DNA from 3 places in the Pseudomonas veronii genome. Region 2 is predicted to be linked to each of the others. Evidence: predicted binding sites of a transcription regulator. Region 2 holds the regulator's gene; each other region holds the start of a gene.
The links. Region 2 encodes sigma-54, which starts transcription at its own class of promoters, with help from an activator protein. Its sites were predicted from a motif close to ANTGGCATNNANNTTGCTNT; they were not measured.
Positions count from the first base shown of each region.

Region 1 (10,576 bases), 1.3 Mb from region 2:
GGCCAGGCCATCTTCGGCGCCCGCGCCATGCCGGATGACTACTACTGGCCGAGCGCCGATCAACCGTCAACGACCTGACTTTTTTAGCAAGGACCTGTTCATCATGTACGACTCAACATTGACACTTGAAAGCTTCGACCCGCAGCTGTGTGAGGCGATTCATAACGAGGAGCGCCGTCAGGAAGACCATGTCGAGCTGATCGCTTCCGAAAACTACGCCAGCCCGCTGGTCATGAGCCTCCAGAGCACGGTACTGACCAACAAATACGCCGAGGGCTACCCCGGCAAGCGCTACTACAGCGGCTGCGAATACGTCGATGTGGCCGAGCGCCTGGCCATCGAACGGGTCAAGGCCCTGTTCGACTGCGATTACGCCAACGTGCAGCCCCATGCGGGCGCCCAGGCAAACGCCGCGGTGTTCCTGGCCTTGATCAACCCCGGCGATACGGTGATGGGCATGAACCTGGCCCAGGGTGGGCACCTGACCCACGGCAATCCCTCCAACTTCTCGGGCCGGCATTACCACATCGTGCCTTACGGGCTCGACCCGCAGACGGGCTTGCTCGACTACGACGAGATGGAGCGCATCGCTGTGGAAACGCGGCCGAAGATGCTGATCGGCGGGTTTTCGGCCTACTCGCGGTACAAAGACTGGGCGCGCATGCGGGCGATTGCCGACAAGGTCGGTGCGATTTTCTGGGTCGACATGGCTCACGTCGCCGGCTTGGTCGCCGCTGGCGAGTACCCGGACCCGTTGCCGCACGCCCATGTGGTCACCAGCACCACGCACAAGACCTTGCGTGGCCCGCGAGGCGGGTTGATTTTGTCCAAGGGCCAGGACGCAGCGTTTTACAAAAAGCTCGATTCGGCGGTGTTCCCGGGTGTTCAGGGTGGGCCGTTGATGCATCAGATTGCCGCCAAGGCGGTGGCCTTCAAGGAAGCCTTGAGGCCCGAGTTCAAAACCTACCAGGCCCAGGTCGTGGTCAATGCCCGGGCCATGGCGGCCGTGTTGCAGCGGCGCGGTTACAGGATTGTCTCGGGTGGCACCGATAACCACATGATGTTGATCGACCTGTCCGACCGGCCTTACACCGGCAAAGACGCCGATGCGGCCTTGAGCAACGCCGGCATCACCGCCAACAAGAATTCGGTGCCCAACGATCCGCGCTCCCCCTTTGTCACCTCGGGGCTGCGCATCGGCACGCCGGCCGTCACCACCCGCGGTTTCGGCGTGTTCGAGTGCGAGCAACTGGCCGCTTGGCTGTGCGATGTCCTGGACGCCCTGCAACGTGGGGAGAGCGATAGCGTTGCGCTGCAGGTGCGTGAACAGGTGATTGCGCTGTGCCGCCGACACCCGGTTTATCGCTGACTTTTCCCTTCTAAACGTTGGCGCTGTCGACCTGACTGGAGGCTGAGGGGCGGTATTGCAGGGCTTCGGCGATGTGGCTGCGGCGGATGCTGTCTGTGTGTTCCAGATCCGCCAGCGTGCGGGCGACCTTGAGCAGGCGGTGGGCTGCGCGAAGGGACAGGGTCAGGCGCTCGCAGGCGCTTTCCAGCCAGGCTTCATCCGGCCTCGACAGCGCGCAATGCTGGCGCAACCCCGGTAGGTCGAGGAACGCATTGGCGCAGCCCTGGCGCTGTTGCTGGCGGTCCCGGGCCTGGGCTACCAGTGCCGAGGCGGTGGACGTGTTGTCGCCGGGCTGCGGGGCCGGGTTCAGCGCGGTGATTTCGCGAGCGACGGTCAGGTGCAGGTCGATCCGGTCCAGCAACGGCCCGGAGAGTTTGTTGCGATAGCGCTGGACCTGCTCCGGCGTACAGCGACAGCGCGCGCTGGGGTCGCCCATGTAACCGCAAGGGCAGGGGTTCATTGCGGCGACCAGTTGAAAGCGCGCCGGGAAACTCACGCGGTCGCGGGCGCGGGAGATCACGATATGCCCCGACTCCAGTGGCTCGCGCAAAACCTCGAGCACCTTGCGATCAAACTCCGGCAGCTCATCCAGGAACAGCACGCCATGGTGGGCCAAGGTGATTTCCCCCGGTTGCGGCTTTGACCCTCCACCCACCAGCGCCGGGCCGGAGGCCGAATGGTGCGGCTGGCGAAACGGCCGATGGGGCCAATGACTCAGGGGCGCCAGGCTGACCACTGATTGAATCGCTGCCACTTCCAGCGCTTCGTGCTCACTCAGCGGCGGCAGCAAACCCGGCAGGCGGCTGGCGAGCAAGGTCTTGCCGGTGCCGGGCGGGCCGCTGAACAACAGGTTATGCGCGCCTGCCGCAGCGATCAGCAATGCGCGTTTGGCGGCGAGTTGGCCCTGGACTTCGCTGAGGTCCGGGTAAGGTTTGTTCAAGTACAGCAAACCGTCGGACTTGAAGGGCTCGATCGGCACATGCCCATTCAGGTGCGCCACCACCTGTAGCAGGTGGTCCACCGCAATCACCTTCAACCCCGATGCCAGGCAGGCCTCTTCGGCATTCGCCCGGGGCACGATCACGCTGCGCCCGGCCTTGCGCGCCGCGAGCGCTGCCGGCAACACACCTTTCACTGCGCGTACCTCGCCCGATAGCGCCAATTCCCCCAGGCATTCCACGTCGTCGAGCATCTGCGTCGGCACCTGCACGCTCGCCGCGAGAATCCCGAGGGCTATCGCCAGGTCAAAACGCCCGCCGTCCTTGGGCAGGTCGGCGGGCGCGAGGTTGAGGGTGATGCGGCGGGACGGGTATTGCAGCGCGGAGTTGAGGATGGCACTGCGCACGCGGTCCTTGCTTTCCTTGACGGCGGTTTCCGGCAAACCCACCAGGGTGAGCGATGGCAGACCATTGGCCATGTGTACTTCGACGCTGACGGCAGGGGCTTCGACGCCGATCTGGGCGCGACTGTGGACGATGGCGAGGGACATGCTCATTCCTTGAAAGGGCGGGCCGCTTCCTGCGGTTTTTCAAGGGTAGACGAGGTGGGGTGGAGCGGGACGCGGGAGGTTTTACAGAACGTATCCGCAGAGTGACGCAGAACAAGTGGGGGCGCTGGTTTGCGTGCGATAGGGGCGGTCAGGCGTATCAGAGGGACCGAGGTGATTCCATCGCAGGCAAGCCAGCTCCTACATTGGTCGGGGGTTATTCAGAGGCTGCCGGGGTCAACCGCGCTTCCAGCTCCGCCACTTTCGCCTCCAGGCTTTCCAGGCGTGCTCGGGTGCGGGCCAGCACCACCATTTGGCTGTCGAATTCTTCCCGGCTGACCAGGTCGAGCTTGCTGAAGCCGCTTTGCAGCAAGGCCTTGAACTGGCTTTCGATTTCATTGCGGGGCAGCGGGGTCTCGCCGCTGAACAGGCGGGAGGCATGGCCGCTCAGGGCGTCGAGGAGGTCTTTGGGCGCGAGCATGGGAAATATTCCGGAAAACTGTTGGCGGGCAGTGTATCACGCAGCGTCTATAGTCATTTCCACGACCTCGGGCGCACGCTTTTCGCGCAGGGTGTCGGGCGGTAGCGCACCGTTTTCGTGCGCAATCACCCCGCCAAAAAGCCCCGCAGGTGGGCATAAGTGGGCAAGGGACTGATTTCAGTGGTTTTTACGGAGCTGGCAAGGTTTCTGCTTAGACGAACATGACCCATGCACTGATGCAGTCGCTGTGACGAATGCAGTGCGCCGACGGATCAGGGGTACAGGTTCGTCACCAGTGGTTCGCTGGCGTCGCAATGGCAACTGCTCTTGCGACGACGCGTTACAAAGCCAGGCGCTGCGCTTAGACTTGAGACGGGTTTGTTTTCCTGGGGCAAGTCCACCAATTCGGGAGAGAGTTTTCATGAAGCTAGTCACTGCCATCATCAAGCCGTTCAAGTTGGACGATGTACGCGAGTCGTTGTCCGAAATCGGCGTGCAGGGCATTACCGTTACTGAGGTCAAAGGCTTCGGGCGGCAGAAGGGTCACACCGAGCTGTATCGCGGCGCGGAATACGTGGTTGATTTCCTGCCGAAGGTGAAGATTGATGTCGCCATTGACGACAAGGATCTTGATCGGGTTATCGAGGCGATAACCAAGGCCGCCAACACCGGCAAGATCGGTGACGGCAAGATCTTTGTGGTCAATCTGGAACAGGCTATTCGCATCCGTACCGGCGAAACCGATACCGACGCAATCTAAGCCGCCAAACCTAACGCCCCAGGAGAAAACAATATGACTCTGCGTAAATTCGCAGGGCTCGGAGCCCTGTTGTCCATCGTAATGCCAAGCCTGGCCATGGCGGCAGACGAAGTGGCTGCTCCAGTCCTCAATTCCGGCGACACCGCGTGGATGCTTACATCCACCGCGCTGGTGCTATTCATGACCATTCCCGGCCTGGCGCTGTTCTACGGCGGTATGGTTCGCTCGAAAAACATTCTGTCGGTGATGATGCAGTGTTTTGCCATCACTGGCCTGATCAGCATTCTGTGGGTCATCTACGGTTACAGCATCGCGTTTGACACGACCGGCATGGAGCAGGGCGTTGTAAACTTCAACTCCTTCTTTGGCGGCATGGGCAAGGCGTTCCTGGCGGGCGTAACCCCGGCCAGCATCACCGGGCCTGCGGCGCTGTTTCCGGAAGCGGTGTTCGTCACCTTCCAGATGACCTTCGCCATCATCACCCCGGCGCTGATCGTCGGTGCGTTCGCCGAGCGCATGAAGTTCTCCGCGATGCTGATCTTCATGGCTATCTGGTTCACCCTGGTTTACGCGCCGATCGCACACATGGTCTGGAGCGGCAATGGCGGCCTGCTGTGGGACTGGGGCGTGCTGGACTTCGCTGGTGGCACCGTGGTGCATATCAACGCGGGTGTGGCTGGTCTGGTGGCGTGCATCGTGCTTGGCAAGCGTAAAGGCTACCCGACTACCCCGATGGCCCCTCACAACCTGGGTTACACCTTGATCGGTGCGGCCATGCTGTGGGTCGGTTGGTTCGGCTTCAACGCCGGCTCCGCTGCTGCGGCCAACGGCACTGCCGGTATGGCGATGCTGGTGACCCAGATCGCTACAGCTGCTGCGGCGCTGGGCTGGATGTTCGCCGAGTGGATCACCCACGGTAAGCCAAGTGCCCTGGGCATCGCCTCGGGTGTGGTGGCTGGCCTGGTCGCCGTCACGCCTGCGGCAGGCACCGTGGGCCCGATGGGCGCTCTGGTGATCGGCCTGGTTGCCGGTGTGATTTGCTTCTTCTGCGCCACCAGCCTCAAGCGCAAGCTGGGCTACGACGACTCCCTGGACGCGTTCGGCGTACACGGTATCGGTGGCATCGTCGGTGCGATCCTCACGGGCGTTTTCGCAGCCCCAGCCCTGGGCGGCTTCGGCACCGTGACTGACGTGGCGGCCCAAGTCTGGATTCAGTGCAAAGGCGTCGGCTTCACTGTGATCTACACCGCCATCGTGACCTTCATCATCCTCAAGGTGCTGGATATGGTCATGGGCCTGCGGGTTACCGACGAAGAAGAGGCTGTCGGCCTCGACCTGGCACAACACAACGAACGCGGCTACAACTTGTAAGTAGGCGAAAAAAACATGCCCGGCTTGCCGGGCATTTTTTTGTCTGGCATTTGTCAGTCAGGACACGGGGTGCCGGTTTTTTGCGTCGCATGTGTGATGGCGCGCACACCGCGCTTTTCCGGGTGCGAATGTCTTACAGGCATGTAGGCGTATTCGGCACTTTGTTTTTTCCCTGAGCGCGCTAGAATGCGCGCCGATGGGCGGAGAACTGTATGTGGCAACAGACCCTGATTACCCTGCGGGCCAAGCCCCGGGGCTTTCACCTGGTAACCGACGAGTTGCTTGCCGGCTTGCCTGAATTGAAGGCGTGTCGCGTGGGCCTGTTGCATCTGTGGTTGCAGCATACCTCGGCCTCGTTGACCATCAACGAGAATGCCGATCCGGCGGTTCGTCGTGACTTCGAGCGTTTTTTCAACTCGCTGGTGCCGCAAGGCCGAGCCGGGTTCGAACACAACGACGAAGGCCCGGACGATCTGCCGGCGCACTTCAAGGCCAGTCTCCTGGGTTGCCAGCTGAGTTTGCCGGTCAAGGCCGGCCGCTTGGCGATGGGGACCTGGCAAGGTGTTTATCTGGGCGAGCACCGTGATCATGGCGGTGCTCGTAAAGTCCTCGCCACTTTGCACGGTGATGGGGCATAAGCCACTGGTTATCCGGTGGATGTTGATTTTTTTCCGGCGACCTTCGACAGATGGTGAAGCTGGGCTATAACTAATCTGCTTTTCGCAAGTCATGAGGTAGAACATGAGCGACGATGATCTGGAAAACGACGAACTGGAAGTAGGCGACGAAGACGACACCGAAGAAGGTCTTGAGGCGGCAGCGGAAGACGTTGCTGACGACGACGGTGGCGATGACGTTCCTGTTCCGGCTGCCAAAGGCAAAGCCAAGGCCGCTGTTTCGGTCGATGAGCTGCCAAGTGTTGAAGCCAAGAACAAAGAGCGCGACGCGCTGGCCCGTGCGATGGAGGAATTCCTCGCTAAAGGCGGCAAAGTGCAGGAAGTCGAGGCCAACGTGGTGGCAGATCCACCCAAGAAGCCGGATAACAAGTACGGCAGCCGACCTATCTGAGGTCTGCTTCTGGCTTGCTGGAAAAGCCCGCCGTCGCTGCGGGCTTTTTCATGCCTGAAACAAATTCCTACGGCTCACCGCCTGCCAATGTAGGGGAGGCAAGCCCCCTCCCACTTACTGCCAGCTTTTGAGCAGCGGAGGCAGTTCCGTCAGGCTGCGAATCTGCGCATCCGGGAGTTTATCCCCTTCCCAGACCTTGCCTGTCGGGTTGAACCACACGGCACGCAGCCCCGCCTGTTGCGCTCCGGCGATGTCGTCACCGGGATGATCGCCGATATGCACCGCCGCGCTGGCGTCCACCCCGCCCCGTTGCAGCGCTTCCTGAAACAACCGTGCATCCGGCTTGGCGATGCCGATGTCTTCGGCGCGCAACGCGAAGTGGAAGTAGTCCGCCAACCCGACGCGCTGTACGTCAGCGTTACCGTTGGTGATCACGCCCAGCAGGAAGTGTTTGCGCAGCGCTTGCAGCATCGGCTCGGCTTCGGGGAATACGGTGAGCTGGTGGCGCGCATGAATGAACGCTTCAAAGCACACATCGGCCATTTCCGTCGCTTCAGGTTGTGGATAACCGGCCTCTTCAAACGCGTGCATCAGTACGCGGTGGCGCAGCATGCTGATGCGGTGCTTGAGTTCGGGATGGCGTTCCAGCACCTGCTGGCGAAGGCTGGCGAAATGTTCCAGGGGCAGTTCGCCGACCTTGGCGGCATGGGTGGCCAGCCATTCGCGCATCGACGCTTCGGCGCTGATGATGACGGGGACGTTGTCCCAGAGGGTGTCGTCGAGGTCGAAGGTGATCAGCTTGATACTCATGAGTCGCCGCCCTTGATGCGTTTGGCCCGTGGATGGGCGCTGTCGTACACCGTTGCCAGGTGTTGGAAGTCCAGGTGGGTGTAGATCTGTGTCGTCTTGATATCAGAGTGGCCGAGCAGTTCCTGCACCGCGCGCAGGTCTTGGGACGACTCCAGCAAATGGCTGGCAAACGAGTGCCGCAGCATGTGCGGATGCAGGTTCTGCCCCAGCTCGCGCTCGCCGGCCGCCTTGACCCGCAGTTGAATCGCCCGCGGCCCCAGGCGCCGGCCCTGCTGGCTGACGAATACGGCGTCGTCCGCCGGGTTGGTCAGTGCGCGCAGGGGCAGCCACAGTTGCAGCGCTTCCCGGGCCTTCCTGCCCACCGGCAGCACGCGGGTCTTGCTGCCTTTGCCGAGCACTTGCACCAGGCCGTCGGCGAGGTCGAGCTGATCGAGGTTCAGCCCGGTCAGTTCCGACAGGCGCAGGCCCGAAGAATAGAACAGCTCCAGGATCGCCTGGTCGCGATGGGCCAGGAAGTCGTCCTCGACGGCCCCATCGAGCAATTGCAGGGCGCGGTCGGTGTCGAGGGTCTTGGGCAGCCGCCGCTCGCCCTTGGGCGGGGCCAGCCCATTGGCCGGGTCGTGATCGCACAGGCCTTCGCGGTTGAGGTAGTGATACAGGCCGCGCACCGCCGACAGCAGGCGCGCCAGGCTGCGCGAAGATTGGCCCTGCTGGTGCAGGCGCGCGATCAGGCTGCGCAGGCCCTGGATGTCCAAGGCCTTCCAGCTGGGGATCTGCTGCTTTTCGCAGTAGGCCAGGACCTTGTTCAAGTCCCGTCGGTAGGCTTCCAGGGTGTGGGGCGACACCTGGCGCTCGCTGCGCAGGTGTGCGCAGTAAGCGTCCAGTTGCCGTTCCATGGTCAGCGCACCGCGCGCAGGGCGGTGGTGAAGCGCGGTAATACGCGGCCCAGCACTTCGGCGATGTAGGTCAGGAACAACGTGCCCACCGAACTTTTGTAGTGCGCAGGATCACGGCTGGCGATGGCCAGTACCCCATGCAGGCCTTGATGGCTGAGGGCGACCACGGCGGTCGAACCGATCTGCTTGCGCTGCTCGGCGCCAAACAAAAAGTCCAGTTCATGCTCGCGCAAGGTGCCGCTGATGGTCTTGCCTTCGGAAAGCAGGCCGCCGATCGCCGTTTGCGCTTCGCCGCCGCTGACCCAGCGCCCGACCGGCATCGGGTTGTCGCTGAACAGGATCAGGCTGACGAAGGGCACCTGGAAGTCCTGGCGCAGACTGTCTTCCACGGCGATCACCGTTTCTTCCAGGCTGGTGGCGTCCATCAGCGTCAGAATCAGGCGACGGGTCTTGTCGAACAGGCGGTCGTTATCGCGGGCGACGTCCATCAAGTGCGAGAGCCGATGGCGCATTTCGATGTTGCGCTCGCGCAGGATCTTCATCTGCCGCTCCACCAGCGACACGGTATCGCCACGCTGGTGGGGAATGCGCAGGGCCGGCAGCAGTTCTTCGTGTTCGACGAAGAAGTCCGGGTTAGCCTCAAGGTACGCCGCGACGGCAGCGGCCTCCAGACTTTCGCTCGGGGATGCTTGTGCGGGTACTTGAGGCTTATCGGTCATTTGCTTGGCTCACTCATAGACGGACCTGTCCTTCGTATACGCGCGTGGCCGGCCCGGTCATCATCACCGGGTGGCCGGGGCCTGCCCATTCGATGGACAAACGTCCGCCGGGCAGGTCGATCAGCAGCGGCGAATCCATCCACCCCTGGCTGATCGCGGCCACGGCAGCGGCGCAAGCACCGGTGCCGCAGGCCTGGGTTTCGCCGGCGCCGCGTTCCCATACGCGCAATTGCGCGCGGGAGCGGTCGATCACCTGCAGGAAGCCCACATTGACCCGTGCCGGAAAGCGCGGGTGATGTTCGATCTTCGGCCCCAGCTCGTGCACCGGCGCATTATTGATGTCGTCGACCCGCAGCACCGCATGGGGGTTGCCCATGGACACCGCCGCCAGTTCGACAGCCTGGCCGTCCACAACGACGGTATAACTGGGGGCCTGCTCGGCAGCCTGGAACGGAATATCCGCCGGCACCAGGCGTGGCGCGCCCATGTTGACGCTGATCTGGCCGTCGCTGCGGACATCCAGCTCGATCACGCCGCTCTTGGTCTCGACGCGAATCTGCCGCTTGGCGGTCAGGCGCTTGTCCAGCACAAAGCGGGCGAAGCAGCGCGCACCGTTGCCGCACTGTTCCACTTCGGAACCGTCGGAGTTGAAGATCCGGTAACGGAAATCCACCTCCGGGTTGCTCGGCGCCTCAACGATCAGCAACTGGTCGAAGCCGATGCCGGTATGACGGTCGCCCCACTGTTTGGCGTGCTTGGGCAGGATGTGCGCGTGCTGGCTGACCAGGTCAAGGACCATGAAGTCATTGCCCAGCCCGTGCATCTTGGTAAAACGCAGCAGCATGGCTTACTCCGGCAGCAGGCTTTCGCCAGCATACAACTCGGCTACCGTCTCGCGGCGACGCACTTCAAACGCTTGATCACCGTCCACCAACACCTCGGCGGCACGCCCGCGGGTGTTGTAGTTGGAACTCATGACAAACCCGTAGGCACCAGCCGAATGAATGGCCAGCAGGTCGCCTTCTTCCAGGGCCAACTGACGATCCTTGGCCAGGAAGTCGCCGGTTTCGCAGATCGGGCCGACGACGTCATAGGCGCGCGCTGCGCTGTCGCGAGGCGTTACGGCGGTGACATTCATCCAGGCCTGGTACAGCGCCGGGCGGATCAGGTCGTTCATCGCCGCATCGACGATGGCGAAATCCTTGTATTCGGTGTGCTTGAGGTACTCGACCTGGGTCAGCAGCACGCCGGCATTGGCGACGATGTAGCGGCCCGGCTCGAACATCAGCGTCAGGTCGCGGCCTTCCAGGCGTTCGCGCACGGCCTTGATGTAGTCGCCGATCAGCGGCGGCTCTTCATCGCGGTACTGCACGCCCACGCCGCCACCGAGGTCGATGTGCTGCAGGTAGATGCCGCACTCGCCGAGGCGGTCGGTCAGCGCCAGCAGACGGTCGAGGGCATCCAGGAACGGCGGCAGGGTGGTCAGTTGCGAGCCGATATGGCAGTCGACACCCAGCACTTCCAGGTTCGGCAATTGGGCGGCGCGGATGTACACGTCCTCGGCGTCGGCGATGGCG
Region 1 covers NZ_CP018420.1:6,622,003-6,632,578, reverse strand. Annotated here, with positions in the region: gene PverR02_RS30570 (YggS family pyridoxal phosphate-dependent enzyme) at 1-78, shown strand, start outside; gene glyA (serine hydroxymethyltransferase) at 104-1,369, shown strand; gene PverR02_RS30560 (YifB family Mg chelatase-like AAA ATPase) at 1,380-2,897, opposite strand; gene PverR02_RS30555 (accessory factor UbiK family protein) at 3,112-3,375, opposite strand; gene glnK (P-II family nitrogen regulator) at 3,797-4,135, shown strand; gene PverR02_RS30545 (ammonium transporter) at 4,169-5,506, shown strand; gene PverR02_RS30540 (secondary thiamine-phosphate synthase enzyme YjbQ) at 5,719-6,144, shown strand; gene sutA (transcriptional regulator SutA) at 6,248-6,574, shown strand; gene PverR02_RS30530 (HAD family hydrolase) at 6,689-7,384, opposite strand; gene xerC (tyrosine recombinase XerC) at 7,381-8,280, opposite strand; gene PverR02_RS30520 (DUF484 family protein) at 8,283-8,999, opposite strand; gene dapF (diaminopimelate epimerase) at 9,013-9,843, opposite strand; gene lysA (diaminopimelate decarboxylase) at 9,847-10,576, opposite strand, start outside.
Region 1: the regulator sigma-54 is predicted to act here: its motif matches at 3,570-3,589, upstream of glnK (P-II family nitrogen regulator).

Region 2 (10,576 bases):
CCGGGACCACGGCGTTTTTCGTCCACCCGGCCGAAGCCAGCCACGGCGACATGGGCATGATCACCAAGGATGACATCATCCTCGCACTGTCCAACTCCGGCACCACCAACGAAATCGTGACCTTGCTGCCGTTGATCAAGCGCCTGGGCATCCAGATGATCAGCATCACCGGCAACCCGGAGTCGACGCTGGCCAAGGCCGCCGAAGTGAACCTGAATGTTCATGTGACCGCAGAGGCCTGCCCGCTGAACCTGGCGCCAACCTCTTCCACCACCGCCGCGCTGGTCATGGGCGATGCCCTGGCCGTGGCGCTGCTGGAAGCACGTGGGTTTACGGCGGAAGACTTCGCGTTTTCCCATCCGGGCGGCGCGCTGGGCCGACGCCTGCTGCTGAAAGTGGAAAACGTCATGCATTCCGGCGATGAACTGCCCCACGTACAGCGCGGCACTCTGCTGAAGGACGCACTCATGGAGATGACCCGCAAGGGCCTGGGCATGACCGTGATCCTGGAAGCCGACGGACGCCTGGCCGGCGTATTCACCGACGGTGACCTGCGCCGCACCCTGGACCGCACTATCGATATCCACACCGCCACCATCGATGCGGTGATGACTCCCCACGGCAAGACCGCACGCGCAGAAATGCTGGCGGCAGAAGCCCTGAAGATCATGGAAGACCATAAGATCGGCGCGCTGGTGGTGGTCGATGGCAATGACCGCCCGATCGGCGCCCTGAACATGCACGACTTGCTGCGTGCGGGAGTGATGTAAATGACCAGCGACCTGTTGCAACGCGGCAAGCACATCAAATTGGCGATTTTCGACGTTGACGGCGTGCTGACCGATGGCCGCCTGTACTTCCTCGAGGACGGCAGCGAATTCAAGTCGTTCAACACCCTCGACGGCCAGGGCATCAAGATGCTCATGGCGGCGGGCGTGCAAACCGCGATTATCAGCGGTCGGAAAACCCCGGTTGTGGAACGCCGCGCACAAAACCTGGGGATTCCTCACCTGTATCAAGGCAGGGAGGATAAACTAGTCGTTCTGGACGAGCTTCTTGGCCAACTGAACCTAAGCTATGAGCAGGTTGCCTATCTGGGCGACGACCTGCCCGACCTGCCGGTGATCCGCCGGGTGGGCCTGGGCATGGCTGTCGCCAATGCGGCGGCATTTGTTCGCGAGCATGCCCACGGCATCACCACGGCCCGTGGCGGCGAAGGCGCCGCCCGCGAGTTCTGCGAGTTGATCCTGCGTGCCCAGGGCAGCCTTGAAGCGGCCCACGCCGCCTACCTATAGAGCGTTTTATGCTGAGCAAAAAGATTCGCAACTTCCTGCTATTCGGGGTCATCGCCGCGCTGCTCCTGGCGGTTGGCTACTGGAATATCAGCCCGGAGCGCTTTCTCGACCAGCCTGTGGCGCAGGTTGACCAAGGCGCTATCGACTATTACGCCACCAATGCCTACAGCGTGCAGTTCCTGCCCGATGGCAAGGTGCAGTATGAAATGAACTCGGACAAGGTCGAGCACCTGAAAGCGTCCGAAGTCACCCTGCTGACCAACCCCGATTTGAATCTGTATCGCGGCACCGAATTCCCTTGGCACGTCACCAGCAAGCGTGGCGAAGTCAACCCGGACGGCACCGAAGTGGAACTGATCGACTCGGTGCGCGTCGCACGGACCGACGCACAGAACCGCGACACCATCATCACCAGCAGTCGCATGACCGTATTCCCACAGAAGCAATATGCGCAGACCGAGCAAGACGTTAGAATCGACGGCGCTGGCGGTGTATCGACTGGCAAGGGAATGAAAGCGTATTTGAAAGAAAGCAGGATACACCTGCTATCGAACGTAAGAGGACAGTATGAGGCTCGTTAAAACCCTCCCTATTTTGCTCAGTCTGGGCGCAGCACTGGGAAGCGTGAGCGCCTGGGCTCTGCCGAACGATAGCCAGCAACCGATCCACATTTCGGCCGACGATGCACAGCTCGATGACAAGCAAGGCGTCGCGACCTACACCGGCGGTGTGATCATTACCCAAGGCTCGATGAAGATCACCGGCAACACGGTGACACTGACTCGCACCCCTGCTGGCGACATTGACGTCGTGACCTCGGTGGGCAACCTGGCCTACTTCGAACAGAAGCAGGCTGCCACCGACACCGCCCCGATGAAGGGCTACGGCAAAACCATCCAGTATCACGCCCAGCAAAATCGCATCGTGCTGATCGACCAGGCCAAGGTACTCAGCCCCGACGGCAACTCCACGGAAGGTGAAAAAATCACCTATGACACCGTGAAGCAGGTTGCCAACGCCGGTCGCGCCAACGGCACCAAGGTCACCGCACCGCGTCCACGTATCGACATGGTTATCCAGCCGAAGAAGAAGGCCGAGTAATGGCAACCCTGAAAGCCCAGCATCTGGCCAAGGCCTATAAAGGCCGTCAGGTCGTGCGCGACGTCAGCCTGTCGATCGACAGCGGCCAGATCGTCGGCCTGCTTGGCCCCAACGGTGCCGGCAAGACCACCTGTTTCTATATGATCGTCGGCCTGGTCCAAGCGGACCAAGGTCGCATCCTGATCGACGACCTCGACGTCAGCCACCAGCCGATGCACGGCCGTGCGCGCGCCGGTATCGGCTATCTTCCCCAGGAAGCGTCGATCTTCCGCAAACTGTCGGTTGCCGATAACATCATGGCGATCCTCGAGACCCGCAAGGAACTCGACCGCGACGGCCGCCGCAAGGAGCTGGAAAGCCTGCTGCAGGAATTCCACATCAACCACATTCGCGACAACCTCGGCATGAGTTTGTCCGGTGGTGAACGCCGCCGCGTGGAGATTGCCCGCGCCCTGGCCACTGCACCGAAGTTCATCCTGCTGGACGAACCGTTTGCCGGTGTCGACCCGATCTCGGTCGGCGACATCAAGCAGATCATCCATCACCTCAAGGCCAAGGGCATCGGTGTACTGATCACCGACCACAACGTCCGCGAGACCCTCGATATCTGCGAAACTGCGTATATCGTCAACGATGGGCAACTGATTGCCGAAGGCGATTCGGCCACGATCCTGGCCAACGAACTGGTCAAGGAAGTGTATCTGGGCCACGAGTTCCGCCTGTAAGCCTGCCTGGAAAAAAAGGCGGTGGCAGGCCGTTCGCCAAGGTGCGCGGGAGTCAATGAAAACCTCCGGATTTTTATTGTTACCGCGCTCTAGGCAAAGCCCCCGATATCAGGCATATAATTTGCTTATGTTTGGCGCTCACGCGCCCTGTCGTGGATGGCGCATTGCGCCGGCGAATAAGGTGTTAAGCCCCTGCCATGAAACCATCGCTAGTCCTGAGAATGGGCCAGCAGCTGACGATGACACCGCAGCTGCAACAGGCCATCCGCCTGCTCCAATTGTCGACACTGGACCTGCAACAGGAAATCCAGGAAGCCCTGGAGTCCAATCCGATGCTCGAACGCCAGGAAGAAGGCGACGACTTCGATAATGCAGACCCGCTGGCCGACAACATCGAGCAAAAACCCAATTCCGACGTGCAGGAACCCTCTTACCAGGAAACCGCCCCTACGGTGGACAACCTGGAGGAAGGCGAATGGAACGAACGTATTCCCAACGAACTTCCCGTGGACACCGCCTGGGAAGACGTCTACCAGACCAGCGCCAGCAGCCTGCCCAGCAATGATGACGACGAGTGGGATTTCACCACCCGCACCTCCGCCGGCGAGAGCCTGCAGAGCCACTTGCTGTGGCAATTGAACCTGGCGCCGATGTCCGACACCGATCGCCTGATCGCTGTGACCCTGATCGACTGCATCAACAACCAGGGTTATCTGGACGAGACCCTCGAAGAGATTCTTGAAGCCTTCGACCCGGAACTGGACATCGAACTGGACGAGATCGAAGCCGTCCTGCACCGCATCCAGCAGTTCGAGCCCGCCGGCATTGGCGCGCGCAACCTCAGCGAGTGCCTGCTGCTGCAATTGCGCCAGCTGCCCGCCAAGACCCCTTGGCTCGTTGAAGCCCAACGCCTGGTCACCGACTACATCGACCTGCTGGGCAGCCGCGACTACAGCCAGCTGATGCGCCGCATGAAGCTCAAGGAAGACGACCTGCGCCACATCATCGAGCTGGTGCAGAGCCTCAACCCGCGTCCGGGCTCGCAGATCGAGTCCAGCGAAGCCGAATACGTCGTCCCCGATGTGATCGTGCGCAAAGACAACGAACGCTGGCTGGTGGAGCTGAACCAGGAATCGGTGCCGCGCCTGCGGGTCAACCCGCAATATGCCGGTTTCGTCCGTCGCGCCGACACCAGCGCCGACAACACCTTCATGCGCAACCAACTGCAGGAAGCGCGCTGGTTCATCAAGAGCCTGCAAAGCCGCAACGAAACCCTGATGAAAGTGGCCACGCAAATCGTCGAGCACCAGCGCGGCTTCCTTGAGTACGGCGACGAAGCGATGAAACCGCTGGTCCTGCACGACATCGCAGAAGCGGTGGGCATGCACGAATCGACGATTTCCCGGGTAACGACGCAAAAATTCATGCATACCCCACGGGGTATATATGAGCTGAAATACTTTTTCTCCAGCCATGTCAGCACCTCCGAAGGCGGCGAATGCTCGTCCACGGCGATCCGCGCAATCATCAAAAAACTGGTTGCCGCGGAAAATCAGAAAAAGCCGTTGAGTGACAGCAAGATCGCTGGTTTACTGGAGGCACAAGGCATTCAGGTCGCCCGTCGAACCGTCGCCAAGTACCGCGAGTCCCTTGGGATCGCGCCTTCCAGCGAGCGTAAGCGTTTGATGTGACGGGCAGGCCACAGCGTTCCAGTGGCAGGCATCTCTGCCTGCCGCTTTATGCACTGGCAACGAAGGAGAAGCTGTATGCAAGTCAATATCAGTGGACACCAACTGGAAGTGACCGACGCGCTGCGCACCTATATCGGCGAAAAACTCAAACGAATTGAGGGGCATTTCGACAAGATCACCAACGTGCAAGTCATTATGACTGTCGAAAAGCTGAAGCAGAAAATCGAAGCCACCTTGCGTATACCCGGCGGAGAAGTCGTCGCCAATGCTGAGCATTCTGATATGTATGCCGCCATTGACGACCTGACCGACAAGCTGGATCGCCAAATCAAAAAGCATAAGGAAAAGCAGCAGAGCCTCCTACAGGGCACCGGCCGCTAACACTCCCCACCCATGATCCGACTTGAAACCATCCTGACTCCCGGCCGTTCCCTTGTGAACGCGCCGGGGGGCAGCAAGAAGAAAGCCCTCGAACAGATTGCCAACCTGATCAGCAAACAAGTGCCTGAGCTGGAGATGCAAGATGTCTACGAGGCTCTGATTGCCCGTGAAAAACTCGGCTCGACCGGTTTTGGTAACGGCATCGCCATTCCTCACTGCCGCCTCAAAGGCTGCGAGACACCTGTCAGCGCCCTGCTGCACCTGGACGCTCCCATCGATTTCGACGCCATCGACGGTGCCCCGGTCGACCTGCTGTTCGTGTTGCTGGTCCCGCAAGCCGCCACCGATGCACACCTGGAACTGCTCCGGCAGATCGCCAGCATGCTTGACCGCAAGGAAGTACGCGACAAACTGCGCAGTGCCAGCAGCAATGAGGCGTTGTATCAGGTTGTCCTGGCTGAACAAATCGAGCAGTAATCATGCGTTTGATCATCGTCAGTGGCCGCTCCGGCTCAGGTAAAAGCACCGCCCTCAACGTTCTTGAGGACAACGGCTTCTATTGCATCGACAACCTGCCCGCCGGCCTGCTGCCGGAGTTGGCGGAGCGCGCGCTGATCCACACCGAACTGGCACAGCCACTGGTCGCCGTGTCGATCGACGCCCGCAACCTGCCCAGCCACCTCTCGCGGTTCCCGGCACTGCTTGAGGAAGTGCGTGCCAAGCACATTCACTGTGATGTGCTGTACCTGGACGCAGACGAAGAAACCCTGCTCAAACGCTTCTCCGAGACCCGTCGACGTCACCCCCTCAGCAGCCCGCATCGTTCGCTGGCCGAAGCCATCGAGGACGAGACCAAGCTGTTGGGGCCGATCATTGACCTCGCCGACCTCAAGATCAACACCACCAGCCTCAACCTGTACCAACTGCGCGATGCCATCAAGCTCCGCCTGCTGAACCAGCCCGAGCCCGGCACGGCCTTTCTGGTCGAGTCGTTTGGCTTCAAGCGTGGCATGCCGGTGGACGCCGATCTGGTATTCGATGTGCGCTGCCTGCCCAATCCTTACTGGAAGCCGGAGTTGCGGGACCAGTCGGGGCTGGATCAGCCGGTGGCGGACTACCTGGCCGCGCAACCGGATGTCGAGGAGATGTTCCAGGACATCTCCAGCTACCTGCTCAAATGGCTACCACGCTTTGCCGCCAGCAACCGGGCCTATGTCACCATTGCCATCGGCTGCACCGGCGGCCACCACCGTTCCGTCTACCTGACCGAACGCCTGGGCCAGATGCTGCAACAAACCCTCAAGAACGTCCAGGTTCGCCACCGCGACCTTAGCTGAAAGGAACACCCCCGCGATGCCCGTTCTGGAAATTGAAATCATCAACAAGCTGGGCCTGCACGCCCGCGCCTCAGCCAAGTTCGTCGGCATTGCCGGGCAGTTCCCCTGCCAGGTTCGCGCTGGACGCACTCCGGAAACCATGGTCGACGGCAAGAGCATCATGGCGATGATGATGCTCGCCGCCGGCAAGGGCACCAAGATTCATTTGAAGACCGAAGGCGAGCAAGAGCAGGAAGCGATGGCGGCCTTGACCAAGCTGATCAATAACTTCTTTGATGAGGGTGAATAAACCCACCCGACGAGACAGAGGCTGAAGCCGCAACAGCTTCAGCCCAATGCAGTATCCATCACCATCATCAAGCAAAACCCGATGCACAGTCCCAGGCTGGCGAGCTTTTCATGGCCATTGCGCCGCGATTCGGGGATCACCTCGTGAGTGACCACCAGCAGCATCGCGCCAGCAGCCAACGCCAAGCCTAACGGCAGCAGCACCTGCGCCAGACTCACCAACCAGGCACAAAGCACTGCGAATATCGGCTCGACCAAGCCCGAAGCCGCACCGATCAGGAACGCCTTGAACCGCGACATCCCTGCCCCGGCCAGCACCAACGCAATCACCAGGCCTTCGGGCACATCCTGCAAAGCGATGCCCATGGCCAGGCTGTCGGCATCCGGCATGCCGCCGCCCGCCGACACGCCAACCGCCATACCCTCCGGGATGTTGTGCGCGATGATGGCAAACACGAACAGCCAGATACGTGGCGGGATCACCGGATGCTCCGGCGTACCGACCAGCATTTCCGGGCTGGCCCCGGAGACCTTGCGATCGACCAGGTACAAGCCGAACGCTCCCAGCATGATGCCAATGCTGATCAAGCCACTCGCGCCCCAAGGGCTGAGCCCCAGGCCTTCAGCGGCGGCAATGCCCGGCACGACCAACGAAAACGCCGTGGCCGCGAGCATCACGCCGGCACCAAAGCCCAGCAAGGTATCGCTCATTGCTGCTGGCATGCGCCGGATAACCAACACCGGTACGGCGCCCAACGCGGTGCCGAGCGCACAGATCGCCCCACCTTGCAGGGCCCGCAGGATGCGCGGCTCCAGGTCCAGCCAGGCGAATCCTTGAGCCACCAGCAATGCAATACCTGCCAATAGCAGCAGCGAGCCAAATGCGTAACGAAACATTCGCACGCTGCTGATCGCCAGTGTTTCAGTACCCATGGTCGGCCTTAGGTCGTGTTGTACGGCGTGATATCAGGCCAGGGCGGCCTGGTAGCGGGCGGCGACTTCCGGCCAGTTGATGACACTGTAGAAGGCATTGATGTATTCAGGACGCCGGTTCTGGTACAGCAGGTAGTAGGCGTGTTCCCACACATCCAGGCCGAGGATCGGTGTGTTGCCGCTCATCAGCGGGCTGTCCTGATTGCCGCTGCTCTCCACCACCAGGGTCTTCTGCGGGGTCACGCTCAACCAGGCCCAGCCGCTGCCGAAGCGGGTCAATGCGGCCTTGGTGAAGGCCTCCTTGAAGCTGTCGAAACCGCCCAGTTGCTCATCGATCGCCTGGCCCAGCGCGCCATCGGGTTTGCCGCCGCCTTTGGGTGACATCACCGCCCAGAACAACGAGTGGTTGGCATGCCCACCGCCCTGATTGATCACCGCGGCGCGCAGTTGCTCGGGCAGTTGCTGGACGCTCGACACCAGCTTCTCTACCGGCCAACCCGCAAACTCGGTGCCCTCCACGGCGGCATTGAGGTTGTTGATGTAAGTCTGGTGGTGCTTGGTGTAGTGAATTTGCATGGTTTGCGCATCGATATGCGGTTCCAGGGCATCGTAGGCGTAAGGCAAAGCAGGCAAGGTGTAGGACATATCAGTGTGCTCCGTATTGAGGAGGGGTCGGTTGCGCCGCAGTACCGCCCAGCAAGCGATGGGTACGGGGGTATTCGCCGTGATCGCTGATGAAATTCAACAGTTCGACGTAGGTCTTGCTGCTCTGGCGCAACGCCGCGTCGCGCAGTTGCGGGCTGAGGCGCTGGTCCTGCAGCGCCTGTAACAGCCGTTGGTGGATGGCACAAAGGTATTCCGCGCTTTCTTCCGGCTGGTTCAGGCGCAGGTGCAGGTCCGCCAGGTTGTGATGGGAAATGACGCAAGCCGCCACTGCTTCGTCGGCGTTCGCCCAGCGCTCGAACAACACTTGAGCCAGGGCCAGGGCTTGTAAATAGGCTTCGCGAGCGTCGACCAACTCGCCCTGCATAAAGCAGCGATTGGCCCGTTCGATCGTGCGTTTCCAATGCTCCATGGTCAGCCTCCAAAGCAGGGTCGGTGATTACACGCCGCCGGCCGTGAGCTTTTCCGGGTCCAGCAGGACTTCCAGTTGGCTGCGCGGCAAGTCGGTGTGCTCGAGGGCGACATCAATCACCGGGCGACCTTGCTGATAGGCTTGCTTGGCGATTTCAGCGGCCTTTTGGTAACCAATGATCGGGTTGAGTGCGGTCACCAGGATCGGATTGCGCGACAACGCTTCCTTGAGCTTGGCCTCGTTGACCTTGAAACTGGCAATGGCCTTGTCCGCCAGCAGGCGGCTGGAATTGGCCAGCAGTTCGAGGCTGCCGAGCAGGTTCTGGGCGATGATCGGCAGCATCACGTTCAGCTCGAAGTTGCCGGATTGCCCGGCAATGGTGATCACCGTGTCATTGCCGATGACTTGTGCGGCGACCATGGCGGTCGCTTCCGGAATCACTGGGTTGACCTTGCCCGGCATGATCGAAGAACCGGGCTGTAACCCTTCCAGTTCGATTTCGCCCAAGCCAGCCAGGGGCCCGGAATTCATCCAGCGCAAGTCGTTGGCGATTTTCATCAATGACACAGCGATCGCTTTCAACTGGCCGGAGACGGCGACGGCGGTGTCCTGGGAGCCGATCAACGCGAAGAGGTTCTTGCCCGGCGTGAATTGCACGCCGGTCAGGCTGCTCAGCTGCTGGCTGAAACGCAGCGCAAACTCCGGATGCGCGTTGATCCCGGTACCGACAGCCGTGCCGCCCTGGGCCAGGGCTTGCAGGCTGGGCAACAGGTCCTGCAGGTGCGCGATATTGGCCTTGAGCTGCTGCGCCCAGCCATTGAGCACCTGGCTCATACGCACGGGCATGGCGTCCATCAGGTGCGTGCGACCGGTCTTGATGAAGGGGTGGACCTCTTCGGCCTTCCGTTCGATGACCTGCACCAGATGCAGCAACGCCGGCAGCGTTTGCTCATGCAGCACCAACGCCGCACTGACGTGGATGGTGGTCGGGATGATGTCGTTGCTGCTTTGGCCGCAGTTCACGTGATCGTTGGGGTTGACCGCCTCACCGAGCAAACGGCTGGCCAGGGTCGCGATCACTTCGTTGGCGTTCATATTGGAACTGGTGCCGGAACCGGTCTGAAAGATATCCACCGGAAAGTGCGGCATGAAGTCACCGTCCAGCAAGCCCAGGGCAGCATCGACAATGGCCTTGCCCTGCCCTTCGCTGATCTGCTTGAGATCGACGTTGACCTTGGCCGCTGCCACTTTGGCCAGGATCAGCGCACGAATGAACGGCGCCGGCATGCGCTGGTGGCTGATCGGAAAGTTGTTCACCGCGCGCTGGGTTTGCGCGCCATACAAGGCCTCGGCGGGGACTTGCAGTTCACCCATACTGTCGCGTTCGATACGGTTATTACTCATCGGAAGATCCTTGCACCCAGTCAGAAACGGAAATCGAAGGCAGCAATTCGCACGTCGCCAATTGCCAGGCAAAGGCCTGCCAGCGCTTGAGGCGGCAGGCACAGTGGGAGAGTGTTTCCAGGTCGCGCAGCGGGCGCCAGGCCTGGTCCAGGCACTGGGATCGCCAATGCCACGGCAAGGCAATGTCCGTGGCGGTGTCGATCAGCAGGCGGAAAGCCGTTTCAGCGATCGTCCACGGATGAGTCGCGGTGCAACAGGCGAGGTATCGACCTTCATTGAGGTAATGTTCGATCAGGCGCGGTTCATTGGGCTCGAGGCAGCAGCGAATCTGACGACTCATCCAACG
Region 2 covers NZ_CP018420.1:1,052,756-1,063,331, reverse strand. Annotated here, with positions in the region: gene PverR02_RS04850 (KpsF/GutQ family sugar-phosphate isomerase) at 1-770, shown strand, start outside; gene PverR02_RS04845 (KdsC family phosphatase) at 771-1,295, shown strand; gene lptC (LPS export ABC transporter periplasmic protein LptC) at 1,304-1,876, shown strand; gene lptA (lipopolysaccharide transport periplasmic protein LptA) at 1,863-2,396, shown strand; gene lptB (LPS export ABC transporter ATP-binding protein) at 2,396-3,121, shown strand; gene PverR02_RS04825 (RNA polymerase factor sigma-54) at 3,319-4,812, shown strand; gene hpf (ribosome hibernation-promoting factor, HPF/YfiA family) at 4,888-5,193, shown strand; gene ptsN (PTS IIA-like nitrogen regulatory protein PtsN) at 5,206-5,670, shown strand; gene rapZ (RNase adapter RapZ) at 5,673-6,530, shown strand; gene PverR02_RS04805 (HPr family phosphocarrier protein) at 6,547-6,819, shown strand; gene PverR02_RS04800 (ZIP family metal transporter) at 6,858-7,751, opposite strand; gene PverR02_RS04795 (superoxide dismutase) at 7,785-8,396, opposite strand; gene PverR02_RS04790 (hypothetical protein) at 8,398-8,826, opposite strand; gene PverR02_RS04785 (class II fumarate hydratase) at 8,854-10,230, opposite strand; gene PverR02_RS04780 (hypothetical protein) at 10,223-10,576, opposite strand, start outside.

Region 3 (10,576 bases), 660 kb from region 2:
AAACCCCAGGTGCGCGCCGAAATGGCCCAGAAGGCGGGACGCACGTCCGTGCCGCAGATCTGGATCGGCGCCAAGCACGTCGGTGGATGCGATGACCTGTTTGCCCTTGAGCGCGCCGGCAAGCTGGACGCGCTGCTTCACGTCTGACTCCTAAACCCTAAAAGACCCAAGATCAAGAAGGATCTGCGATGACTGACCAACAGAACACCGAAGCAGCAGAAGCCCAAGGCCCACAGTTTTCGCTGCAGCGCATCTATGTGCGTGACCTGTCGTTCGAAGCGCCGAAAAGCCCGGCCATCTTCCGTCAGGAGTGGACCCCAAGCGTCGGGCTGGACCTGAACACCCGTCAAAAAGCCCTGGAAGGCGACTTCCACGAAGTCGTGCTGACCCTCTCGGTCACCGTCAAGAACGGCGAAGAAGTGGCCTTCATCGCTGAAGTGCAACAGGCCGGTATCTTCCTGATCCAGGGCCTGGACGAAGCGTCCATGAGCCACACCCTGGGCGCGTTCTGCCCGAACATCCTGTTCCCGTATGCCCGCGAGACCCTGGACAGCCTGGTCACCCGTGGCTCGTTCCCGGCGCTGATGCTGGCTCCGGTGAACTTCGATGCCCTGTACGCGCAAGAGCTGCAGCGCATGCAACAGGAAGGTTCGTCGACGGTTCAATAAGTCGATGCGCTAAAAAATGTGGGAGGGGGCTTGCCCCCGATTGCGGTGTGTCAGCTGAATAGGTGTTGGCTGACCCACTGCTATCGGGGGCAAGCCCCCTCCCACATTTGTTATGTGTGTTACTTGAAGCCGAGTTGGCGCCAGCCTTCGTAGACGGCGACGGCGACGGTGTTCGATAAGTTCAGGCTGCGGCAACCTTCGCGCATCGGCAAACGCAGGCGATGGCCGTCGGGCAGGGCGTCGAGCACCTCGGCGGGCAGGCCACGGCTTTCCGGGCCGAACAGGAAGGCGTCGCCGTCGGCGAAGCTGGCGTCATGGAACGGCCGCGAGCCCTTGGTGGTGAACGCGAACAGCCGAGGGTGGCCGAGGCTTTCCAGGCAGCTGGCGAGGTCGGCGTGGCGTTGCAGGGTGGCATACTCGTGGTAGTCCAGCCCGGCGCGGCGCAGGCGCTTGTCGTCCATGTCGAAGCCCAGCGGCTCGATCAAATGCAGGTGGCAGCCACTGTTGGCGCACAGCCTGATAACGTTGCCGGTATTCGGCGGAATTTCTGGTTGAAAAAGGATGACGTGAAACATGCACGGCTCCGAAGGCAAAGATGCGCTGCATTCTACCCTCGAAGAAGACCCCAGGCCGAAGCTATTGCCAAGGGTTTTGGGCTCTTTGGCGATTGTCGGCCTGATGGTAGGCCTGATGATCGGGCGCCTGACCGCCCCGGACCCGGTCGAATTGCTGCAGGTGACGCCGGCGGCCAACGGTGTGGTGGTGTGGTTCAACAGCGAACCCAAGCTGCATGGCGAGCATATCGACGGCACCGTGGCGCTGTTGTTCGACGCGCAGGGCAAGGCCGCCAGCGGGCAGCTCAAGGTCAATGACAAGGATGTGAACTGGCGCGTGCGCAAGACCGATGGCGGCCTGTTGCTCAACCTGGTGGCGGCGCGGCCGTTGCGTGGGGAATGGTCGGGAGAGGAAGCTGAAGGCCGCTGGCGGCTGGAGATCCATCTCCAAGAGCAATAAAAGAGGGAGTTCCCGGCCTGCCTGTACCAGGGCTCCCAAAACGGGATGAAGCCATCCGGCTTCGTGTTAAAGAGGGAATCCCCGGCCTGCCTGTACCGAGGTTCCCGAAAGCGGTGTGGAGCGCGACGCGGTTCGCATCAAGCACCCCGGGTGTAAAGAGGGGATTCTCGGCCTGCCTGTACCAAGGTCCCCGAAACTGGGTTGTATCAGGGTTATTGCAGGGCGCGTGCCACACTGGCCAAGTTGCTCGAAAAAAACGCTCCAGACAGCGAAAAGCCCCGGAATACGGGGCTTTGGCGTTTTTGGTTGTCTGATTTCAGGCGGCGGTGCGAAGGTTTGAGGTGTTGGCGCCGTGCCCGATGCCGGTTCATGGTGCATTGAAGCGGTGCATGGTCGCCAAACCTTGCGCAGATCCAAATGTGGGAGGGGGCTTGCCCCCGATTGCGGTGGATCAGTCATGTAGATGCCGACTGACATGCCGCTATCGGGGGCAAGCCCCCTCCCACATTGGATCTTCAGTGGGGCTGAAATTCAGCCCTCGTCACCGTCGTCATCATCCGCGCCATCGACCTTCATCCCCAGTTCCTTGATCTTGCGCGTCAGGGTATTGCGGCCCCAACCCAGCAGCACGGCGGCATCGCGACGGCGGCCGGCGGTGTGCTTGAGGGCGGTTTCGATCATGATCCGTTCGAAGGCCGGTACGGCGCTGTCCAGCAGGTTCGACTGGCCGCGTGCCAGGGCCTGGTCGGCCCATTGGCGCAGCGCCTGTTCCCAGTTGGTCACGGGGGCCGAATCCTGCGGCAGGCTGAGCAGCTCCGGCGGCAGGTCGCTGATATGCACTTCGCGCCCGGACGCCATGACCGTGATCCAGCGGCAGGTGTTCTCCAGCTGGCGCACGTTGCCGGGCCACGGCAGGTTCTTCAGGTATTCCTCGGTCTCGCTTTTCAGCAGCTTCGGCTCGACGGCCAGCTCCTGGGCGGCGCGGCTGAGGAAGTGGCGCGCGAGGGTCGGGATGTCTTCGCGACGGTCCGACATGCGCGGGATGTGGATGCGGATCACGTTGAGGCGGTGGAACAAGTCCTCACGGAACTTGCCCGCATGCACCAGGGTTTCCAGGTTCTGGTGAGTCGCGGCGATGATACGCACGTCAACCTTGACCGGCGTATGCCCGCCCACACGGTAGAACTCGCCGTCCGCCAGCACGCGCAGCAAGCGGGTCTGGGTATCGGCCGGCATGTCGCCGATTTCATCGAGGAACAGCGTGCCGCCGTCCGCCTGTTCAAACCGCCCGCGCCGCAGGTTGGCCGCGCCGGTGAAGGCGCCTTTCTCGTGGCCGAACAGCTCGGACTCCATCAAGTCCTTCGGAATCGCCGCCATGTTCAGCGCGATGAACGGCGACGCCGCCCGCGGGCTGTGGCGGTGCAGGGCGTGGGCCACCAGTTCTTTACCGGTGCCCGACTCGCCGTTGATCAGCACGGTGATGTTGGAGTGGCTCAAGCGCCCGATGGCGCGAAACACTTCCTGCATCGCCGGCGCTTCACCGATGATTTCCGGGGTGCGGGTCAGGGCGGGCGGGGCTTCCTGGTTCTGCTGTTCCTGGGCGTGCTGGTTGGCGCGCTTGACCAGCGCCACCGCTTCGTCCACGTCGAACGGCTTGGGCAGGTACTCAAAGGCGCCGCCCTGGTAGGACGCGACAGCGCTGTCCAGGTCCGAGTGCGCGGTCATGATGATCACCGGCAGGCGCGGGTGCTGCTCGCGAATCCGCGCCAACAGGTCCAGGCCGCTGGCACCGGGCATGCGGATGTCGGAGATGATCACGTCGGGCTGCTGGCGCGCCAGGCGGCTCATCACCCCATCAGCGCTGTCGAAGCTCTGGGTGGTCATGCCTTCCTGTTGCAGGGCTTTCTCGAGGACCCAGCGGATAGAACGGTCGTCATCGACGATCCAGACAGTTTCACTACGGCTCATGTCGATGGGGCTCCTTGTTCCAGAGGCAGAAAGATCGAGAACGTGGTGTGGCCAGGATGGCTCTCACATTCGATCAGACCCTGGTGCTGGCTGATGATGTTCTGGGTAATGGCCAGGCCCAGCCCGGTACCGTCCGGGCGGCCGCTGACCATGGGGAAGAAAATGGTTTCCTGCAGTTCTGCTGGAATGCCCGGGCCGTTGTCGGTGATTTCGACTTTGGTCACCAGACGATGGCGCACGTGGCCGATGGTGAACTGGCGCAAGGCGCGGGTGCGCAGGCTGATGCGGCCCAGGCGCAGCTCGTTCTGGCTGCTGATGGCCTGCATGGCGTTGCGCACGATGTTGAGCACCGCCTGGATCATCTGCTCGCGGTCGATCAACACGTCGGGAATGCTCGGGTCATAGTCGCGCACCAAGGTAATGCAGCCTTGGCTTTCGGCCTCGACCAACTGGCAGACACGCTCCAGCACCTCATGCACGTTGGTCATCGCCAGCGACGGCAGCTTGTTGGAGCCGAGCATGCGGTCCACCAGATTACGCAGGCGGTCGGCCTCTTCGATGATGACGTTGGTGTAGTCCTTGAGGTGCTCGTCCGGCAGCTCACGAGCCAGCAACTGCGCCGCGCCGCGAATCCCGCCCAACGGGTTCTTGATCTCGTGGGCCAGGCCGCGCACCAGCATCTTGCTGGTTTCCTGCTTGGACAACTGCGCTTCTTCCTTGGTGATGCGCAGCAGGCGGTCACGCGGGTGGACTTCGAGCAGCAGCAGGGTGCTGCCGTTGCTCAGGATCGGGGTCACGGCGTAGTCGACGGTCAGGGTCTGGCCGGTCAGGGCGGTGAGCATCGCTTCGCGCTTGGTGAACGGATGTGCCTGCTCCACTGCCTGGCGCAACGAGCTCAAGGCTTCGGCCGACTCGGTGAACAACTCGCTGATGAACTGCCCATGGCTGCGCTGCCCGCTGATGGCCAGGAGCATCTCCGCCGCCGGGTTCATGTACTCAAGGCGCAGGTCGTCATTGAGCAGGATGGTCGCGGTGGTCAGGTTGTCGAGTAACAAACGGTGCAGTGCATCGCTGATGGTCATCAGGACCTCTTTTGGAGCAAGGCGCGGGCTTGAGGCACACGCTGATACAAGGAAAATGCAAAAACCAAACCAAGGCTCCGAAAAGAAGCGTTTAAGCCCTGAAATAAGGGTTTAAGGCTCGAAACTGTGGCGTTCTGCCAGCTTCATCGGGAAGTTTCGAACCAAAATGGGCTGGGTCGGTGGGAAGGGTGCAGGCTGTCGCACCAATATAGTGCGATTATGTGACGATTGTTCAGGAAGCGCGAATTCACACAAATCAAATGTGGGAGGGGGATTGCCTCCTCCCGCATTTTTGGATCGGGTTTACCGTTTTAGTTTTTGTAGATACACAGCTCGGCGGTCGCGCGGATCATCGCCAACTGCTGCATCGGCTCATTGAGCGGCTCATGCACGGCTTCGGCCAGCCATTGCGGGCACTGTGGGTCGGTGCGCTGCGGGCTGAAGTCGGCCAATTGCTGCAGCAGGCGTTTTTGCAGTTGGTCCAGTTGCGGGCGGATCTGCTTGACCAGGTCCGGGCGCGGATCGTCGGGGGCCTTGCCCTGGAACTGCCAGTCGGAAAGATGGGCGTACTGCACCAGTTTGTTCGCTTCGATCTGTGCCGAGAAGAACTGCCCGGCGGCGACAGGGTCCAGCTTGTAGCTCGGGGCCTGGGCGACGACGCTGGCGATCACCTCTTGCTCGCGCTTCTTGTCTTCTACGGGCTTGTGGCTGTCCCACTTGCTCAGGGCGACCTGGTCGGCGATCGCCAGGCGCTCGGCGATGCTGTTGAGTAAAGGTTCGAGGCTGGGCGGCGCAGCGCTCGCACTGACACTGACGAATAACAGAGCGAACACAAGTCGACGGTTCAATGCTGATCTCCTTGTGGGAGGGGGCAAGCTCCCTCCCACCTTTTTGATTGGGTTTGCAGGTGCGGAGCTGTGTAATCCCCGGGCAAAAAAAGACCTCCCGAAGGAGGTCTTTTTCGATCACGCCACGTTAAGCGACGCTACCGGATCAGCAGCTGTAGTACAGCTCGTATTCCAGTGGGTGTACGAAGGTGCGGACTTTGATTTCTTCTTCGCTTTTCAGCTCGATGTAGGCATCGATGAAGTCGTCGCTGAATACGCCGCCTTTGGTCAGGAACGCACGGCCCTTGTCCAGCTCTTCCAGGGCTTCTTTCAAGCTGCCGCACACTTGTGGGATCTCTTTGGCCTCTTCAGGCGGCAGGTCGTACAAGTTTTTGTCGGCGGCGTCGCCTGGGTGGATCTTGTTCTGGATGCCGTCCAGGCCAGCCATCAGCAGTGCAGCGAAGCCCAGGTACGGGTTGGCTGCCGGGTCCGGGAAGCGGGCTTCGATACGGCGAGCGCGCGGGCTGGACACGTAAGGAATACGGATCGATGCGGAGCGGTTACGAGCCGAGTAGGCCAGCATTACCGGTGCTTCGAAACCTGGGACCAGACGCTTGTAGGAGTTGGTCGACGGGTTGGTGAAGCCGTTCAGGGCCTTACCGTGCTTGATGATACCGCCGATGAAGTACAGGGCGGTGTCGGACAGGCCGGCATAACCTTCGCCAGCGAAGGTGTTCTTGCCATCTTTAGCGATGGACAGGTGAACGTGCATACCCGAACCGTTATCGCCGTACAGAGGCTTAGGCATGAAGGTTGCGGTACGGCCGTAGGCATCAGCCACGTTGTGTACGCAGTACTTCAGGGTCTGGACTTCGTCAGCCTTGGCAACCAGGGTGTTGAACTTCACACCGATTTCGTTCTGGCCGGCAGTCGCCACTTCGTGGTGGTGTACTTCGATGACCAGGCCCATTTCTTCCATGGCGTTGCACATGGAGGTACGGATTTCGTGGTCGTGGTCGAATGGCGGAACTGGGAAGTAGCCACCTTTGATACCTGGACGGTGGCCTTTGTTGCCGCCTTCTACGTCCTGGTCGGACATCCACGAACCTTGTTCGGAGAAAATCTTGAACATGGAGCCGGAGATGTCGGACTTGAACTTGACCGAATCAAAGATGAAGAATTCTGGCTCTGGGCCTACGAATACGGTGTCGCCGATACCGGTCGACTTCAGGTATTCCTCGGCACGCTTGGCGATCGCACGTGGGTCGCGGTCGTAGCCTTGCATGGTCGAAGGCTCGATCACGTCGCAGACGATGATCAGGGTTGGGTCTTCGGTGAACGGGTCCAGCACGGCGGTGCTGTCGTCCGGCATCAGGATCATGTCGGAAGCTTCGATGCCTTTCCAACCGGCAATGGAGGAACCGTCGAACATTTTGCCTTCTTCGAAGAACGCGTCATCCAGCGCGTCGCGAGCCGGCATGGTCACGTGGTGCTGAGTGCCTTTTGTGTCCGTGAAGCGCAGATCAATCCACTTAACGTCATGATCTTTGATGAGTTGAACCGACTTCGACATGGTGTCCTCCGGGGTGGCTTCGGGCTGGGTAGTGGAGTTAGCCCTTAGAATGTGGGTGATGCCGGCGCGGATAGTCCGCCATGGCAACCTGCCTCACAAGAGAGCAAATTGCATGCCAGTGCGCCAACATGGCCTTTTTGCGTCAAAATGGCCCCTATAACAGTGCAAACCGCCGAAATGGAATAAATAACGCACTGCAATGTGGCGCTCATTTGCATAAATGACCTGTTTTGGTGCGTTGCGCCGTTGATGCATATTAACTGGTTAAACCTTGAGCGATTTCCGCTATAATCCGCGCCCCCCTTTTTCGGCAGGCCCTGTGCGCGCTGTTTCCATGAAATTAATCGTTAAAGTCTTCCCCGAGATCACCATCAAAAGCCGACCGGTACGGATGCGTTTCATCCGTCAGTTGGCCAAGAACATCCGTGCCGTGCTCCGCGATCTGGACCCGGCTGTGGTGGTGAACGGTGTGTGGGACAATCTCGAGCTGGAAACCCGTGTCACCGACGCCAAGGCCTTGAAGGATATGACCGAGCGCCTGAGCTGCATGCCGGGCATCGCGCATTTCCTGCAGGTCGACGAGTACCCGCTGGGCGACTTCGACGACATCACCGAAAAGTGCAAACAGCACTTTGGCAGCGAGCTTGAAGGCAAGATTTTTTCGGTGCGCTGCAAGCGTGCCGGCAAGCACCCGTTCAGCTCCATGGATGTGGAAAAATACGTCGGCAGCAAGCTGCGTCGCGAGTGCGGCGCAGCCGGAATTTCCCTCAAGGCGCCGCAAATTGAAGTGCGGATGGAAATTCGCGACCAACGGTTGTTTGTGATCCACAGCCAGCACAATAGCATTGGTGGCTACCCGCTCGGCGCCCTGGAACAGACCCTGGTCTTGATGTCCGGCGGTTTCGATTCCACGGTGGCGGCCTACCAGATCATGCGCCGCGGCCTGATGAGCCACTTCTGCTTCTTCAACCTGGGCGGGCGTGCCCACGAATTGGGCGTGATGGAAGTCGCGCACTATATCTGGAAGAAGTACGGCAGCTCCCAGCGCGTGCTGTTTGTCAGCGTGCCGTTCGAGGAAGTACTGGGCGAAATTCTCGGCAAAGTCGATAACAGTCATATGGGCGTAGTATTGAAGCGTATGATGTTGCGCGCAGCGTCCCGAATTGCCGATCAACTGCAGATCGACGCGCTGGTGACCGGCGAAGCGATTTCCCAGGTATCCAGCCAGACGCTGCCGAACCTGTCGCTCATCGATTGCGTGACCGAGAAGCTGGTGCTGCGCCCGCTGATCGCCAGCCATAAGCAGGACATCATCGACCTGGCAGAACAGATCGGCACCGCCGACTTTGCCAAGCACATGCCTGAATATTGCGGGGTCATTTCGGTGAACCCCAAGACCCACGCCAAGCGCAACCGCGTGGAGTATGAAGAACAACAGTTTGATATGGCGGTTCTGGAGCGTGCGCTCGAGAACGCCAAACTGGTCCCGATCGATCGTGTCATCGACGAGTTGGGCCAGGATGTGCAGATCGAAGAAGTCAGCGAAGCCCTGGCCGGTCAGATCATCATCGACATCCGTCACCCGGATGCCGCTGAAGACGAGCCGCTGGAAATCGCTGGCATCGACGTACAAACGCTGCCGTTCTATGCATTGAACGCGCGTTTCAAGGAACTGGATAACAGCCGTCAGTACCTGCTGTATTGCGACAAAGGCGTGATGAGTCGCCTGCATGCCCACCATTTGCTCAGTGAGGGGCATGCCAATGTGCGCGTTTATCGACCGAGCTAAGAGCCCGGGGCTGTTTGCCTGTGGCCTGCGTCACCGGCCCCCCGACTCTGCCGTCAAGCTGTAACGGCAAGGCCTGACTCTACTGTTAATCGCTGCCACGACCTGTCAGCACACCGAATCCTCTGATCGAGATACACAAGTGATCGAAAATCTACGTAACATCGCCATCATTGCTCACGTTGACCATGGTAAAACCACCCTGGTAGACAAACTCTTGCGTCAATCCGGCACCCTGGAGCGCAACGAGCTCAACGACGAGCGCGTGATGGACTCCAACGACCAGGAAAAAGAGCGCGGTATTACCATCCTGGCTAAAAACACCGCTATCAACTGGAACGGCTACCACATCAACATCGTGGATACCCCGGGCCACGCCGACTTCGGCGGCGAAGTAGAACGCGTAATGTCGATGGTCGACTCCGTTCTGCTGCTGGTTGACGCTCAAGACGGCCCTATGCCGCAAACCCGTTTCGTGACCAAGAAGGCGTTCGAAGCCGGCCTGCGTCCGATCGTGTGCATCAACAAGGTTGACCGTCCAGGCGCGCGTCCGGATTGGGTTCTGGACCAGATCTTCGATCTGTTCGACAACCTGGGTGCTACCGAAGAACAACTGGACTTCCAGGTTATCTACGCTTCGGCCCTGAACGGTATCGCCGGTCTGGATCACACCGCCATGGCGGAAGACATGACCCCGCTGTACCAGGCCATCGTTGACCACGTTCCACCACCGAAGGTTGACCGTGACGGTCCGTTCCAGATGCAAATCTCGGCACTGGACTACAACAGCTTCCTGGGTGTTATCGGCGTTGGCCGTATCGCTCGTGGTAGCGTCAAGCCGAACACTCCGGTTGTCGCTATCGGCGCCGACGGCAAGAAGCGCAACGGTCGTATCCTGAAACTGATGGGTCACCACGGCCTGCACCGCATCGACGTTGAAGAAGCGTTCGCCGGCGACATCGTGTGCGTCAGCGGTATGGACTCGCTGTTCATCTCCGACACCCTGTGCCAGCCGGACACTGTCGAGGCGATGAAGCCTCTGACCGTCGACGAGCCAACCGTTTCCATGACCTTCCAGGTAAACGACTCGCCTTTCTGCGGTAAAGAAGGCAAGTTCGTGACCTCCCGTAACATCAAGGAACGTCTGGACAAAGAACTGCTCTACAACGTGGCACTGCGCGTTGAAGAAGGCGACTCGGCTGACAAGTTCAAGGTTTCCGGCCGTGGTGAGCTGCACCTCTCGGTACTGATCGAAACCATGCGTCGCGAAGGCTTCGAAATGGGCGTAGGTCGTCCTGAAGTGATCATCCGTACTGTTGACGGCGTGAAGCAGGAACCGTTCGAAAACGTCACCATCGACACCCCTGAAGAATCCCAGGGCAAGGTCATGGAAGAGATGGGCCTGCGTAAGGGCGACCTGACCAACATGGTGCCGGATGGCAAAGGCCGTGTGCGTCTGGAATACAACATCCCTGCGCGTGGTCTGATCGGTTTCCGTAACCAGTTCCTGACCCTGACCAACGGTGCTGGCATCCTGACCTCGATCTTCGATCGCTACGACACCATGAAGTCCGGCGACATGTCCGGCCGTCAGAACGGTGTTCTGGTTTCGGTTGAAACCGGCAAGGCGCTGACCTACTCCCTGGAAACCCTCCAGG
Region 3 covers NZ_CP018420.1:397,702-408,277, forward strand. Annotated here, with positions in the region: gene grxC (glutaredoxin 3) at 1-147, shown strand, start outside; gene secB (protein-export chaperone SecB) at 189-668, shown strand; gene PverR02_RS01820 (tRNA (cytidine(34)-2'-O)-methyltransferase) at 788-1,243, opposite strand; gene PverR02_RS01825 (hypothetical protein) at 1,242-1,682, shown strand; gene ntrC (nitrogen regulation protein NR(I)) at 2,214-3,650, opposite strand; gene glnL (nitrogen regulation protein NR(II)) at 3,647-4,732, opposite strand; gene PverR02_RS01845 (chorismate mutase) at 5,044-5,580, opposite strand; gene glnA (glutamate--ammonia ligase) at 5,726-7,132, opposite strand; gene thiI (tRNA uracil 4-sulfurtransferase ThiI) at 7,467-8,921, shown strand; gene typA (translational GTPase TypA) at 9,061-10,576, shown strand, end outside.
Region 3: the regulator sigma-54 is predicted to act here: its motif matches at 7,233-7,252, upstream of glnA (glutamate--ammonia ligase).